DNA from 2 places in the Halotolerantifilum yawarlongkerapense genome. Region 1 is predicted to be linked to the other one. Evidence: a T-box and tRNA genes for the amino acid it is inferred to sense, from the RefSeq annotation. Region 1 holds a T-box; the other holds one or more tRNA genes.
The links. The T-box of region 1 lies ahead of serS (serine--tRNA ligase). A T-box ahead of a tRNA ligase gene usually reads a tRNA of that ligase, here a tRNA-Ser.

Region 1 (6,809 bases):
GGAGAAGGCCTCCTTCGTCAACAGCCCTTGCATCTGATCGGAATCAACACCAAGGGGAATACCCCATTCTGAATGAATGCGTGGGACGATATAGGTCGGCATGAGGTCTTGGAGAATCATAGCATTATAGATAGACTTATGCGCGTTGCGATTGACCAGGATCCGATCGCCCCGGCGCGTGTTCCCCAGAATCATCGCCTGGATGCCCGAGGTGCTTCCGTTAATGGAGAGCTTGGCCCGACGGCTGGAAAAGTACCGGGCAGCCAGTTTCTCGGTTGCCAAGATAATGCCCTCGGCGTGGTGGAGATCATCTGCACCCTCGATCTCTGTCAGGTCAAATCGATTCTCCAAGTGGTCCAATACCTGCCGACCCTTGTGACCCGGCATATGAAAGGAGATCAGCTCTTCATCGGCGATCTTTTTCAGACCGTCGCGCAGTCTCATGCTTCTCACCCTTCCTCAAATCATGTATCAAATCTTTTACAGTGTACAGCGCCATGATCGCCATGATCACGATCACAGCAAAAGCCACCAGTTGGAATACCAGGGGCATGCAATCCCTTCTCTCTTTTTTATCATCTCTACAGAAGAGCCAGCGACCACGGGTTGTCTTGCGTGTGAACGGGCTCAATCCTTCTCCCTTTCTGTGGAAAGGGGTAAAAATCATGTTTCCTTGGATATGGTATAATCAGTGTAGCCGAAACGGTCTCAAACTACTCTTATTTTATCAGTCCATCCATCAAATACAAAGGGGGAATCTCATGCTATCTCGAAAACTCATGAAAATCACACCTTCCTATACGATCGGGATCAGTACCAAGGTCGCTACCATGCGACGCGAAGGGCATGATATCGTCGACCTGAGCATCGGGGAACCGGATTTTCATACACCAGTGCCTGCCATTGAGCGCGGTGTTCGCTCCTTGGACGAGCACCAGACACATTACGATGCCGTCCCTGGTCTTCTGCCGCTGAGAGAAGCGATCGCCGAGAAGCTTTCGCGTGACAATGGACTCGACTATGCGGCCGATGAGATTGTCGTCACCTCAGGGGCCAAGCAGGCGATTACCAATGCCCTCCTCGCTTTTCTTGATCCCGGTGATGAGGTCCTCATCCCCATACCCTACTGGGTAAGTTATCCTGAGATGGTGAAGCTAGTGGGCGGTGAGCCGGTCTTCGTCCCCACCTTACAAGAGAATCACTATCGCGTGACCCCTCAAGATCTTGATGCCCATATGACCCGCCGTACGAAAGTGGTTATCTTAAACAATCCTTCGAATCCCTCCGGAGCGCTCTACAGCGAAGAGGAGGTGTCGGCTATTGTTACCTTCTGCGAACAGGAGAATCTCATCTTGCTCGCCGATGAGATCTACGAGCGGATCATCTACGAACGGGCCTTCACGAGCGCAGGGCGCTTCTCAAAGGATCAGGTGATCCTGGTCAATGGTATGAGCAAATCCTACGCCATGACGGGTCTACGCATCGGCTACACCGCCTCTTCAAGGCATTATGCCGAGGCCATGAGCCGACTGCAGGGTCACCTTGTCTCGCACCCGTCTCTCACCGCACAGTACATCGCACTGGGTGCCCTCGAGAGCGCGCGGGTGGAAGAGGCGTCCATGATCGATACCTATACGAAGCGCCGCGCCTATCTACTCGACCGGATAAGAGGGAATCCCGCGCTAACCTTTGTTCCGCCTGACGGTGCTTTTTATCTTTTCGTCAATATTTCTCCCTACCGCGACCATTTCGATGAGGACGCTTCCTTCTCCCTCGCCTTCACCGAACGACTGCTGGCGGAAGAAGGGCTGGCGATTGTGCCCGGTATTGCCTTCGGGATGGACGATCACGTGCGCATTTGTTACGCCGCCTCGCTTGAGGAAATCGAACGTGGTCTCGATCGTTTTATCCGTTTCCTCGATACCTTGGACGGGGAAAAGAACTAATCATTACACAAGATAAGAAGAGCCCACGAAGTGACGTCCTCACGTCTTTCGCTGGGCTCTCTTGCCTTCTTTATGCTTCTAATCTCTCTCTGCCACCCATATAGGGTCTTAGGGCCTCAGGTACGATGACCGAACCATCCTCCTGTTGATAGTTCTCCAGAATAGCGGCTAACGTTCTGCCCACGGCAAGACCCGATCCATTGAGCGTATGGACAAACCGAACCTGCTTGGTCTCCTCTTCACGAAAGCGGATGTTAGCACGTCGGGCTTGATAATCCTCGAAGTTTGAACAAGAGGAAATCTCGAGGTAGCGATCATAGCTCGGCATCCATACTTCGATATCGTAGGTCATCGCCGAGCTGAAACCGAGGTCGCCACCACAGAGCTGTACGACGCGATAGGGAAGGCCCAACCGCTTGAGCACTTCTTCTGCCGCCAGAAGCAAACTCTCCAGCTCATCGTAAGAATGATCCGGGTGGACGAACTTCACGAGTTCCACCTTGTTGAACTGATGCTGGCGGATCAAACCGCGTGTGTCTCTACCCGCCGATCCGGCCTCCTTGCGGAAACACGGTGTATAGGCTGTATGGTAAATCGGCAACTGCTCCTCGGAAAGGATCTCCTCCCGATAGAGATTCGTCACGGGTACTTCTGCCGTTGGTACAAGGAAGAAATCCTTGGCCGGCAAGTGGAACATATCCTCCTCAAATTTGGGAAGTTGACCCGTACCGACCATGGCATCTCGGTTGACCATGAAGGGGGGGAGCACTTCTTCGAAATCATGTTCTCCCGTATGCAGGTCCAGCATGAAGTTGATCAGAGCGCGCTCTAGCTTTGCCCCCGCCTTCTTCAGTACTGTAAACCGTGCACCGGCGATTTTCGAAGCCCTTTCAAAATCCATGATGTCCAGATCGACCCCAATATCCCAATGTGCTTTGGGCTCGTAAGCGAAGGTTATCGGTTCCCCGACCTTTTTCACCTCGATGTTGTCGGCATCGGTATCGCCCACGGGTGTACTCGGATGCGGTGTATTCGGTATCCCCAGCAGTCGTTCGGTCAAATCGGTCTCGATGCCCTTCAGTTCTTCATCGAGGACCTTGATTTCTTCTGACAGTTCCTTCATTTTCCCGATAATGCCAGAGACATCCTCCCCCTTCTTCTTCAACTGGGGAATTTCTTTCGATACCGCATTCTGTTCGCTTTTCATCGTTTCGACCCGTGTGATCAGGGCTCGCCGTCGCTCGTCGATCTCGATGATCATCGGCAGACCATAATCTCCGGCACCTCTTTTTTCCAACAGTACTTTTACTTCGTCAAATGACGCACGCACGCGTTTGAGGTCCAACATCTCGATTGCCTCCTTTTCAAAAAAACAAAAAACCCCTCTCCCATGTCAGGGACGAGGAGGTTCTACCCGCGGTGCCACCCTGTTTGACCCCCGTTTACAGCGGAGATCCAACTTCAGTTCAGCGCGATAACGAACGCAAATCGTTTGGCATTACCCAAAGGTTCCGGGATGGATTTCGAAAGGGTACCCTGCTGATTCACACCGACCACCAGCTCTCTTGAAGGGCTCTCTGTCTACTTGCTCCCATCATCACCTACAATGATATTTGAAAGAATCATACCATACCGCTGCCGATCGTGTCAAGCTAGAAGCTTCGCTTCAGATCGTTGAAGATCAACCGATCGAAGCGTTCAATATCCGCTTTTAGTTTCTTCGGTTTTACCCGTAGGACACGGCACATGGCAGCAAAGGTCAACGGTTCCTTACGATCGATACCGTAACGCAACTTGATCACCTGTTCTGCATAAGGATCGAGACTCTTGGCTTCAATGAGTTCAGCGATACGCGCCTCGATCAAATGACGATCATCGGTCCGTTCCACCGGATTTACCATCGTTTCTTTCGTCCCGTCGTTCGTACCATATGATGGTGCATGAGGAAGGTTTTCAAATCCTCATTTTTCTTCTTCTTAGAAAAGAGCTCTATAATTTTATTGAATATTCTCATCATGGTTTCACCTCTGTCATTAAGCGCACCATATCATAATATCGTATTATGGCTTGGAGGACAACTGACTTTTTTGTAGCAAATCCAAGGATCTTTGGACCAGTTTGTCCCCCGCCGTGTTTTCGATCACCAGTTCCCCGGGATCCTGGCGTTTCTCCAGTTGATGGCGGACCCCGAGCAATCGGATCAACTGCCTGACCGTGCCCTCATTGCCATCGATAACCTTGGTCTGAGGGAAAATCTCTTCAATCAACGGTCTCAAGAAAACGAAATGAGTACAGCCAAGTACAATGGCCGATGGTGGTCCTTGTCTGTAGGGACACAAGGTGGACATTACCATCTCCCTTGCTTCTTGATCGTCCAGATGCCCCGCTTCCACCAAGGTGACCCATTCGGGCGCCGGTTCTTTGAAAATCTCATGACTTTTCCCGACACGTTCCATCAGCCCCGCGAACTTTTCCTCCGCAAGGGTCAATTCTGTGGCTAGCACGAGGATCGAACCCGCTACATCCTCTGTGGCCACCTTAAGGGCGGGCTCCATCCCAATCACCGGGAGATCATACCGCTCTCTCAGCTCGCCGATGGCAGCACTGGTTGCTGTATTGCAGGCCACGACCAGAGCCTTGCACGAACGGCGGACCAACTCGTCACCAATAGCGATTGAACGCGCCACCACTTCTGATTTCTGACGTACCCCATAGGGCGCATGAGCAGAATCCCCTATATAGATGATATCCTCCGACGGTAACAGGCGCCTGATCGTTTCAACCACCGATAGCCCGCCCAATCCCGAATCGAAGACACCGATCGGATCTTTTCGCATTGTCTCACCTCGCTGATTAACATTATAATGTAGTGAAAAAAAAAAAGAAAGGCCACTTTCGTTTTATGGGCCTTTCAAAGCGTATAATAGAAATAGGAGGGTCGTGATGGTCAATTGTATGAGATGCAAGCACTACTTTATCACATGGGATCCAAAGCAACCGAGAGGTTGTCGCTACTTTGGATTCAAATCGAAACGACTCCCCTCGATCATCGTCAAGCAGAGCTCGGGCGAGGACTGCAAGGTCTTTCGTCCGAAAGGTAAGGAATAGGAGGGGCACAGATGCTAGATAAATACTGCATCGAAGAACTGCTGCAAAAGTCCGATAACCGGTATGAGCTCATCGACGTCGTCTCCAGACGCGCGCACCAGTTGGCACGCCTCGATCATACTATGAAGGTGGCCGATGCGCTGAATGAAGCGGTTAGCCAGTTGCTCGATGGCACCTATCAGGTCAAGAGGTCAGATGAAGATCATCCACTTTGATCCATCCCTTTTGGCGCATATAACGCGCTACGATCCAACTGATCAAAGCGGGAAGCAAGAAATGCAAGAGTGCCATGAGAGCGATCAGCTGTGGCATCGGAAGGGATTCTGACATAGCCGCGATGGTTCCGAACTGACCGACGAGACCACTGGTACCCATACCCGCTCCGATGCTATTTGATTCCATCTTGAAAACCGCACTACCTATAGGCCCCAGGACTGCACTTGCCACAATTGGCGGGATCCAGATCCTGGGGTTTCTTATGATGTTCGGAACCTGGAGCATACTGGTGCCCAAGCCCTGGGCGATCAGTCCACCGAATCCATTCTCACGGTAACTGATCACAGCAAAACCAATCATCTGTGCTGAGCAACCGATCAAAGAAGCCCCCGCGGCCACACCGCTCAATCCCAATGAAATCGCCAGTGCAGCACTGGAGATCGGCAGCGTGAGGATCATGCCCATGAGGACGGCCACAATAATTCCCATCGGTACTGGACGCAATTCTGTGGCTGTATTGATCACAGCGCCGATTCCCTTCATAAAGGTCGCAATCGCAGGGCTCAGGAACAAGCCAACCAGTCCTCCAACAATAATCGTGGCCGCAGGAACCAATACGATATCCACCCGCGTTCGACCGGCGATACGTTTGGAGAATTCACTTGCGGCTAGTGCCGCTACAAAGGCACCCATGGGCTCCCCTATGGCGATGGTCATCCCCGCATCGGTTACGTTGACGGTGCCTGCTCCAATGGCCCCAGCGGCAACCGTGGCAAAGATCGCCAGGGGGGACGCCTTGACATTGTAAGCGACGGCGGCTCCAATGGCTGGACCCATCATGAACTGTGCCACTTGCCCCAGCCAGATCAATTGCTCAATTCCCGTGAGTTCACCAATTTGCTTGAGAATCAATCCGATGATCAGGGAAGAAAACAATCCCAGTGCCATCCCGTTTAATGTGTTGATCAAGTACTCTCTGATCTGTTTACCCTTCATGACTTGCTACACCCTTTCTCTTTATGTATTGTCATCTGTCTTGTCAGTACCGGCGAAAAAAAAGAATCAGAACCCCTCTCGCTCCAATTCCTCGAGGACCAGCGCGTAGATTTTCTCGCTGGGCACTTCAATTGTATGAATATGTTCGCCATTTGTCAAGACCGCCAGCGGGATCGCCTGTACACTCTCGACCTTTTTCATAAAGGCTTCAACATCGGCAGGCGTTTCGATCATCAAGGGCGCTACGATTTCACCGTAGACCGGATGATCGACGATGACATCTAAGATTTTTACGCCGTATGAAACGAGGAGATGCAACTCCTTCTCCATGGCCTCTCTCCCCTCATGACGGCTCACGAGGGTTTTTAGCAATCCTTGGCCACTGTGTGGACGCTGGATGCGATATCCCGAGGAAGAACCTACTATAGGATGTCCCATGGCTCTCAGTAGAGCGATGTCCTGGACGATCACCTGTCGCGAGACACCATAGGTATCCGCGAGATCCTGACCCTTCAGGGGCTGCTCCGATTCGCTCAATTGTTT
Region 2 (6,809 bases), 720 kb from region 1:
CATGCGAAACTCTTCAGAACTCGGCTACGATGGGCCGAGCAATCTGGCCGGTGCTATCTCCACCGCAATCAGTGAGGAGGCCAGGGGGATGGGGGTGCTCATCGTCCTCAACAATACCGTCAACGCAGCATCCGAGGTAACCAAGTCGCACACCTTGAGTTTGGATACCTTCAAGTCTCTTGAGTTTGGCCCCCTGGGTATCGTCGACCAAAATGAAGTGATCTTTTACCGGACCATCCGAGAGCATCAAACGCTACAGAGCCGTCGGGTGGAAAAGGAAGTCCATCTGGTAAAAGCCGCACTCGGTATGGACGGACGCATGATCGACTACCTCGTGGCCGGGGGGGCCAAGGGACTGATCATCGAGGCCATGGGACGTGGCAACCTCCCTCCTCTTATGGCCAGAAGCGTCATCGAGGCCATGGAAAAGGGCCTTGTGGTCGTCCTCGTCTCCCGGTGTCCCATGGGACGTGTCTATGACTCCTACGGCTACGAGGGGGGCGGCAAGCTGCTCCGCAATGCCGGGGTGATCTTCGGTGGGAACCTCAACGGTCAAAAGGCTCGGATGCAGTTGATGCTCCTGCTCGGCGGGGAGTACTCGCCTGAAGCGATCAAGGCCTCCTTTGAGAGAGATTTCTACCACAAGAAAGTCTCCATCCCTTTCGAAACATAAAATTAGTAGCGTCTGGAGAATCTGCTCCTGGCGCTACTTTCTTATGTGGCCTCTTCTACAACATCCATAATCTCCAGGTGGTAGCACTCGCTCAGATCAATATACTGCTGTGCGACACGGACCATCGGTCGATGCAAAAGAGATTTATTCAGGTAGACCACTTCGCCGATTTCACCATCGCTCAGGACCACTTGATTTCCTATGAGGAAATCGGATAAGTTCTTGATGAATACCTCCGTGATATAGGGGTCCAGCGAGGAGAAACTCTCGTCCTTTAAGATTTGAACAGCCTTGAAATAGCTCTTCCTGGCTTGATAGACACGATTGGATGCGATGGCATCGAATACATCGACGATCGCGATGATCCGCGCGTAGAGGGGGATTCTGGAGCCTATGGCCCCGCTTATGTATCCGGTTCCGTCGTACCGCTCGTGGTGAAAGAGAACACCTTGGATCACCGATTTCGGTAGATTGAACTCCTTCAGCATCTGGTAGGCAAAGGTGGGGTGTTTCTTGATGATCTCATACTCGCCATCGGATAATCTCGCAGGCTTGTCCAAGATGATCCGTGGGATCCGAGCTTTTCCCAGATCGTGTAGAAGACCGCCTAGTGCCACCTCTCTAATGATCTTGTCATCGAGCATCAACCACTTGGCCAGCATTGCGCTCAGGATCGAAACGTTGATCGAGTGCTTCACCGTATACTCCTGGGCACTTTTCAAGCTTTCTAATGTTTTAAGCACGTTCTTCTCACTGATCACGGAGCTGATGAGCTGTTGGTTCTGAAGCTGTAACTTCTCTACATGCTCGTTGATCGGGGCGTAGGGATCCGCGAAGACATGCGTGAAGGTGTCCACCATTTCTTCGTAAACCTGCCGGCGATCAGCAGGGCAAAGCACGGGCTTGTCGGGAGCGGAGTACGTGGGTGCGTCCATGCTCACATAGACGTAATCGATATTACGGCGCATCAATCGTTCTTTGATGGCCGTGGAGATCACAGCATCCTTGGATAGGATCGTGGTTCCCTTCACATCGATGACGTCTCTCGACAGTCTCATGCCTTCTTTCAATTGGTAGGTGGCCAGTAATTTCACGGTAAACGCCTCCTGAAAACTAGCGGATGAATTTTGATAGGATAAAGGTCAGGAGAAATGCTGCGGTCAATCGCATGCCGAGAAGAAAGAAACCGTTGACCCCGATAGCTACGAATAGCAGGGTGTCTTCGATCACAGCGTGACAGGCCGCGAGGAAAAGACTGATGATCAGTAAACTTTGGGCGTCAAGGTCCCCCTCCTTCGCACTGTCTATGATCACACCGGCACCATAGGCCAGTCCGAAGACGAGGCCTACCCCCAGTGGCAATGCTGCGCGGTCGGGAATACCAAGCAAACGTGTCATCGGTCGAAAAATGGACGTCATATGATCCAGCAGCTTCAGATCTCTAACAAACTCAATAGCGATCATCAGCGGAAATACGATAATGGCGATATCAAAGATCGTTCTGGCCGATCCCATCGACGCTTCATGTAAATATGTAATCATCTCGGCCCCCTACATCAAGGCATTGACGAGCAGTCCACCGATGAGGGCCAACAGGATTCTGAATCCCGCGATCAATCGTATGGAGACACCCACTCCTTTGGTCACGGCCGTCTCGACAAAGAGATTGTGAGCGAAGGAGATCATCACCGCGAGCACGGTGGTTTGCGGTATCGTCAGACTCAATGATGCCATGGCACCAATGGCGGCATAGATGTTCAAGACACCACCTAAAACGAGTACGATCGCGGCTTCCCCCGGAAGGCCCAAGTAGGTCATGAAGGGTGAAAACCCATCGGAAATCCATTTCAGTACCGGAGTGTATTTCAGCGCCGTCACAAGAAAATAGACGGGTACAATCATTTTGGTCAAGGTCCAGAGTGTCTCCAACCCCTTGTGCACACCCTTCTGGAGCGTCTTGTGAAATACCATACCATCGGGCTGAGGCCCTTCCCCCTTGTCGTGGTCCATTCTCATGCAGTATTGTTGTCAATTCTCATCTTTTAGTATAACATATAAATAATTTCGTATGGTTACTGTCGTTTAACAAATGTTCTGATAAGGAGGGTGGTATGCAAAGGATCGAACGTCACTATCGACCGCACCCGGATCACCTGGCTTTGCTGGAAAAACTCTTCACAGAACCCCTGGCGATTCTCGATATTGAGACCACGGGTTTTTCACGAACTCATGCAAAAATTATGCTCATAGGGATTATCGTCAAAAAAGGTCCTGAACTTAAGTCATTTCAGCTATTTGACGAGACAGGTACACAAGAAAGGGATCTGCTCACCTCGCTTTTCGATCTACTCCTGACCGAACCGATCGCAACCTACATCACCTACAATGGTCATAGTTTTGACTTTCCCTTCATCAATGCGCGCGCAGCCGCACACGGAATCGAGCACCGGTTGATGAATGGCTTTAATGTGGATCTCTACCGGCTGATCCGAAATCACGTCAACGTGTTGGGGCTGGAAAACTACAAGCTAAAGACCGTAGAAAGATATCTAGGTATCGAGCGCATTGATCTGATCAGCGGTAAAGAGAGTATCGAACGCTACCACACCTACCTGAAGAGCGGAGAGCCAGACCTGCGCGAAGAGATCCTGCAGCACAATCTTGAGGATATCGAGTACCTCGTCCCACTGATTGACATCATCAAGCACCTTCCCGAAGGAGCACTAGAGGCATACATTCCGGTCCATCTCGAGGTACAGGATCGGCACTTCGTCGTTGTTCAGCCTCATATCCGAGGTGACTACCTCCACGCGACAGTCGAGAGCGCCCTGCCAAGTATAGGGCAAATCCGCTTATTTGCCGAAACCTTTCAGCTCGAGTCGCTCGACAGGCACCGCATACGCGTGCAAATCGCCACGGCTTCCCATTTGGTGAACGGGCACTTGCTCACCATTCTAAACCCCCTCCCCCTGTTAGGATGTGATTTTGCAACGCTCGACCCCAAGGAAAGACGTGGGCTGATCTGCTCCTACGACGATCAGATCCAGCATACCGTGGTTGCCAAATCTCTCGGGCAACTACTGGAGCGTCACCTCTAAGAACAACACAGCGCACGCTTCATCGAAGCGTGCCTTTTTTTTTCGCACAAAAAAAAACACATCGCCTTTTCATAATAAAAGCAACGTGCTTTGATGGTGCCCAGAGGCGGAATCGAACCACCGACACGGGGATTTTCAGTCCCCTGCTCTACCGACTGAGCTATCTGGGCAAGTATGGTGGGCATAGGTGGACTCGAACCACCGACCTCACGCTTATCAGGCGTGCGCTCTAACCTGCTGAGCTATACGCCCACTAACAAATATGTAGTGGTCGGAGTGGCAGGATTTGAACCTGCGACCCTCTGATCCCGAACCAGATGCGCTACCAAACTGCGCTACACCCCGTTGAGAATAATGGCAGGGGTGATAGGACTTGAACCCACGACACGCGGTTTTGGAGACCGCTGCTCTACCAACTGAGCTACACCCCTATGTAATTGTTGATCAGCTCATAAAGTTGGTGGGCCTTCAGGGACTCGAACCCCGGACCGTCCGGTTATGAGCCGGATGCTCTAACCAACTGAGCTAAAGGCCCCTCTGGATGAAAACTGTGTGGAAATTGGCGGAGAAGGAGGGATTTGAACCCTCGCGACCCTTGCGAGCCCTACTCCCTTAGCAGGGGAGCCTCTTCAGCCACTTGAGTACTTCTCCATGAAATTGGCGGAGAGGGTGGGATTCGAACCCACGTGGGCTTGCGCCCTAACGGTTTTCAAGACCGCCCCGTTATGGCCACTTCGGTACCTCTCCAAATATATGGTGACCCATCCGCGACTCGAACGCGGGACACCCTGATTAAAAGTCAGATGCTCTACCAACTGAGCTAATGGGTCGTGTAATGGCTGGGGATACAGGACTCGAACCTGTGAATGACGGAGTCAAAGTCCGCTGCCTTACCGACTTGGCTAATCCCCAATGGTAATGGTGGAGGGGGAAGGATTCGAACCTTCGAAAGCTCAGCTAACGGATTTACAGTCCGCCCCCTTTGGCCACTCGGGAACCCCTCCAAAAAGATGGAGCTGGTGATGGGACTTGAACCCGCAACCTACTGATTACAAGTCAGTTGCTCTGCCAAATTGAGCTACACCAGCTTAAAAAAATAATGGCGATCCAGAAGGGATTCGAACCCTCGACCTCTAGCGTGACAGGCTAGCGTTCTAACCAGCTGAACTACTGGACCGCATATGGTGGGAGCAACAGGGATCGAACCTGTGACCTCCTGCTTGTAAGGCAGATGCTCTCCCAGCTGAGCTATGCTCCCATAAATGGTGACCCCTGGGGGAATCGAACCCCCGTTACCGCCGTGAAAGGGCGGTGTCTTGACCGCTTGACCAAGGGGCCAGGTGTGGTAGCGGCGAGTGGACTCGAACCACCGACTCTCCGGGTATGAACCGAATGCTCTAGCCAGCTGAGCTACGCCGCCACATGGTTGCGGGGACAGGATTCGAACCTGCGGCCTCCGGGTTATGAGCCCGACGAGCTTCCAACTGCTCCACCCCGCGACAATCTGGGTAATACTACTTCTATGAAGTTGATGGTGCCGGGGACCGGGATCGAACCGGTACAATCTTTTAGGATCGCAGGATTTTAAGTCCTGTGCGTCTGCCAGTTCCGCCACCCCGGCCAGAGTGGCTCCAAGGGTGGGACTCGAACCCACAGCCTACCGGTTAACAGCCGGTTGCTCCACCGTTGAGCTACCTTGGAATATAATTTGGCAACGTCCTATTCTCCCAGGGGACTGCTCCCCAAGTACCTTCAGCGCTGAGAAGCTTAACGTCTGTGTTCGGGATGGGAACAGGTGTATCCTTCTCGCTATCGTCACCAAATGAATTTCAACGACAAGATAAAGTTTAGCACAGCTTCGAGGCCGTGTCAACCCTCTTGGAGTCTTCATCCACTCAAAATCGCATACAGCAAATCAAAACCAAGTTGTTTCTAAGAAAAAGTGTCTTCTCTTTATGATCTTCTCACCAACCCAAGGTTCGCCTTAGGTCAAGTCCTCGACCGATTAGTACCAATCAGCTAAAAGCATTACTGCCCTTTCACCCTTGGCCTATCAACCAGATGGTCTATCTGGGGTCTTACTCATAAATGATGGGATATCTCATCTTGAGGGGGGCTTCGCGCTTAGATGCCTTCAGCGCTTATCCCTTCCGCACGTAGCTACTCAGCTATGCCCTTGGCAGGACAACTGATCCACCAGCGGTGCGTCCATTCCGGTCCTCTCGTACTAGGAACAGAGCCTCTCAAATATCCAACGCCCACAGCAGATAGGGACCGAACTGTCTCACGACGTTCTGAACCCAGCTCGCGTGCCTCTTTAATGGGCGAACAGCCCAACCCTTGGGACCTACTACAGCCCCAGGATGAGACGAGCCGACATCGAGGTGCCAAACCTCCCCGTCGATGTGGACTCTTGGGGGAGATAAGCCTGTTATCCCCGGGGTAGCTTTTATCCGTTGAGCGATGGCCCTTCCATGCGGTACCACCGGATCACTAAGCCCGACTTTCGTCCCTGCTCGACCTGTATGTCTCGCAGTCAAGCTCCCTTATGCCTTTGCACTCTTTGCGCGATTTCCAACCGCGCTGAGGAAACCTTTGGGCGCCTCCGTTACTCTTTAGGAGGCGACCGCCCCAGTCAAACTGCCCACCTGACATTGTCCCAGAGCTGGATCACAGCTCCTGGTTAGAACACTGGTATGGAAAGGGTGGTATCCAAAGGACGACTCCACACACACTGGCGCGCATGCTTCTATGTCTCCCACCTATCCTGTACATCCCATACCAAAATCCAGTGCCAAGCTACAGTAAAGCTCCACGGGGTCTTTCCGTCTTGCTGCGGGTAACCGGCATCTTTACCGGTACTACAATTTCACCGAGTCCATTGTTGAGACAGCGCCCAAATCGTTACGCCTTTCGTGCGGGTCGGAACTTACCCGACAAGGAATTTCGCTACCTTAGGACCGTTATAGTTACGGCCGCCGTTTACTGGGGCTTCGATTCTAAGCTTCGCTTACGCTAACCTTTCCTCTTAACCTTCC

Region 2: it encodes a tRNA-Ser, which carries the amino acid that the T-box ahead of serS (serine--tRNA ligase) is inferred to sense. The anticodon was not compared.

What each region holds. Positions count from the first base shown of each region.
Region 1 covers NZ_CP199719.1:1,753,629-1,760,437, forward strand. Annotated here, with positions in the region: gene ACULM0_RS08545 (aminotransferase class I/II-fold pyridoxal phosphate-dependent enzyme) at 1-444, opposite strand, end outside; gene ACULM0_RS08550 (pyridoxal phosphate-dependent aminotransferase) at 762-1,946, shown strand; gene serS (serine--tRNA ligase) at 2,017-3,294, opposite strand; T-box leader at 3,339-3,553, opposite strand; gene ACULM0_RS08560 (hypothetical protein) at 3,599-3,847, opposite strand; gene murI (glutamate racemase) at 4,007-4,783, opposite strand; gene ACULM0_RS08570 (uracil-DNA glycosylase) at 4,890-5,054, shown strand; gene rpoZ (DNA-directed RNA polymerase subunit omega) at 5,066-5,269, shown strand; gene ACULM0_RS08580 (PTS sugar transporter subunit IIC) at 5,238-6,266, opposite strand; gene ACULM0_RS08585 (3H domain-containing protein) at 6,333-6,809, opposite strand, start outside.
Region 2 covers NZ_CP199719.1:1,035,465-1,042,273, forward strand. Annotated here, with positions in the region: gene ACULM0_RS04970 (asparaginase) at 1-673, shown strand, start outside; gene ACULM0_RS04975 (HD-GYP domain-containing protein) at 715-1,767, opposite strand; gene ACULM0_RS04980 (nucleoside recognition domain-containing protein) at 1,787-2,215, opposite strand; gene ACULM0_RS04985 (nucleoside recognition domain-containing protein) at 2,225-2,584, opposite strand; gene ACULM0_RS04990 (ribonuclease H-like domain-containing protein) at 2,785-3,771, shown strand; tRNA gene ACULM0_RS04995 (tRNA-Phe) at 3,866-3,941, opposite strand; tRNA gene ACULM0_RS05000 (tRNA-Ile) at 3,947-4,023, opposite strand; tRNA gene ACULM0_RS05005 (tRNA-Pro) at 4,040-4,116, opposite strand; tRNA gene ACULM0_RS05010 (tRNA-Trp) at 4,127-4,202, opposite strand; tRNA gene ACULM0_RS05015 (tRNA-Ile) at 4,230-4,306, opposite strand; tRNA gene ACULM0_RS05020 (tRNA-Ser) at 4,332-4,422, opposite strand; tRNA gene ACULM0_RS05025 (tRNA-Ser) at 4,430-4,518, opposite strand; tRNA gene ACULM0_RS05030 (tRNA-Lys) at 4,526-4,601, opposite strand; tRNA gene ACULM0_RS05035 (tRNA-Gln) at 4,608-4,683, opposite strand; tRNA gene ACULM0_RS05040 (tRNA-Tyr) at 4,691-4,775, opposite strand; tRNA gene ACULM0_RS05045 (tRNA-Thr) at 4,783-4,859, opposite strand; tRNA gene ACULM0_RS05050 (tRNA-Asp) at 4,872-4,948, opposite strand; tRNA gene ACULM0_RS05055 (tRNA-Val) at 4,954-5,029, opposite strand; tRNA gene ACULM0_RS05060 (tRNA-Glu) at 5,035-5,109, opposite strand; tRNA gene ACULM0_RS05065 (tRNA-Met) at 5,115-5,191, opposite strand; tRNA gene ACULM0_RS05070 (tRNA-Met) at 5,195-5,270, opposite strand; tRNA gene ACULM0_RS05075 (tRNA-Leu) at 5,304-5,392, opposite strand; tRNA gene ACULM0_RS05080 (tRNA-Asn) at 5,398-5,472, opposite strand; rRNA gene rrf (5S ribosomal RNA) at 5,478-5,594, opposite strand; rRNA gene ACULM0_RS05090 (23S ribosomal RNA) at 5,757-6,809, opposite strand, start outside.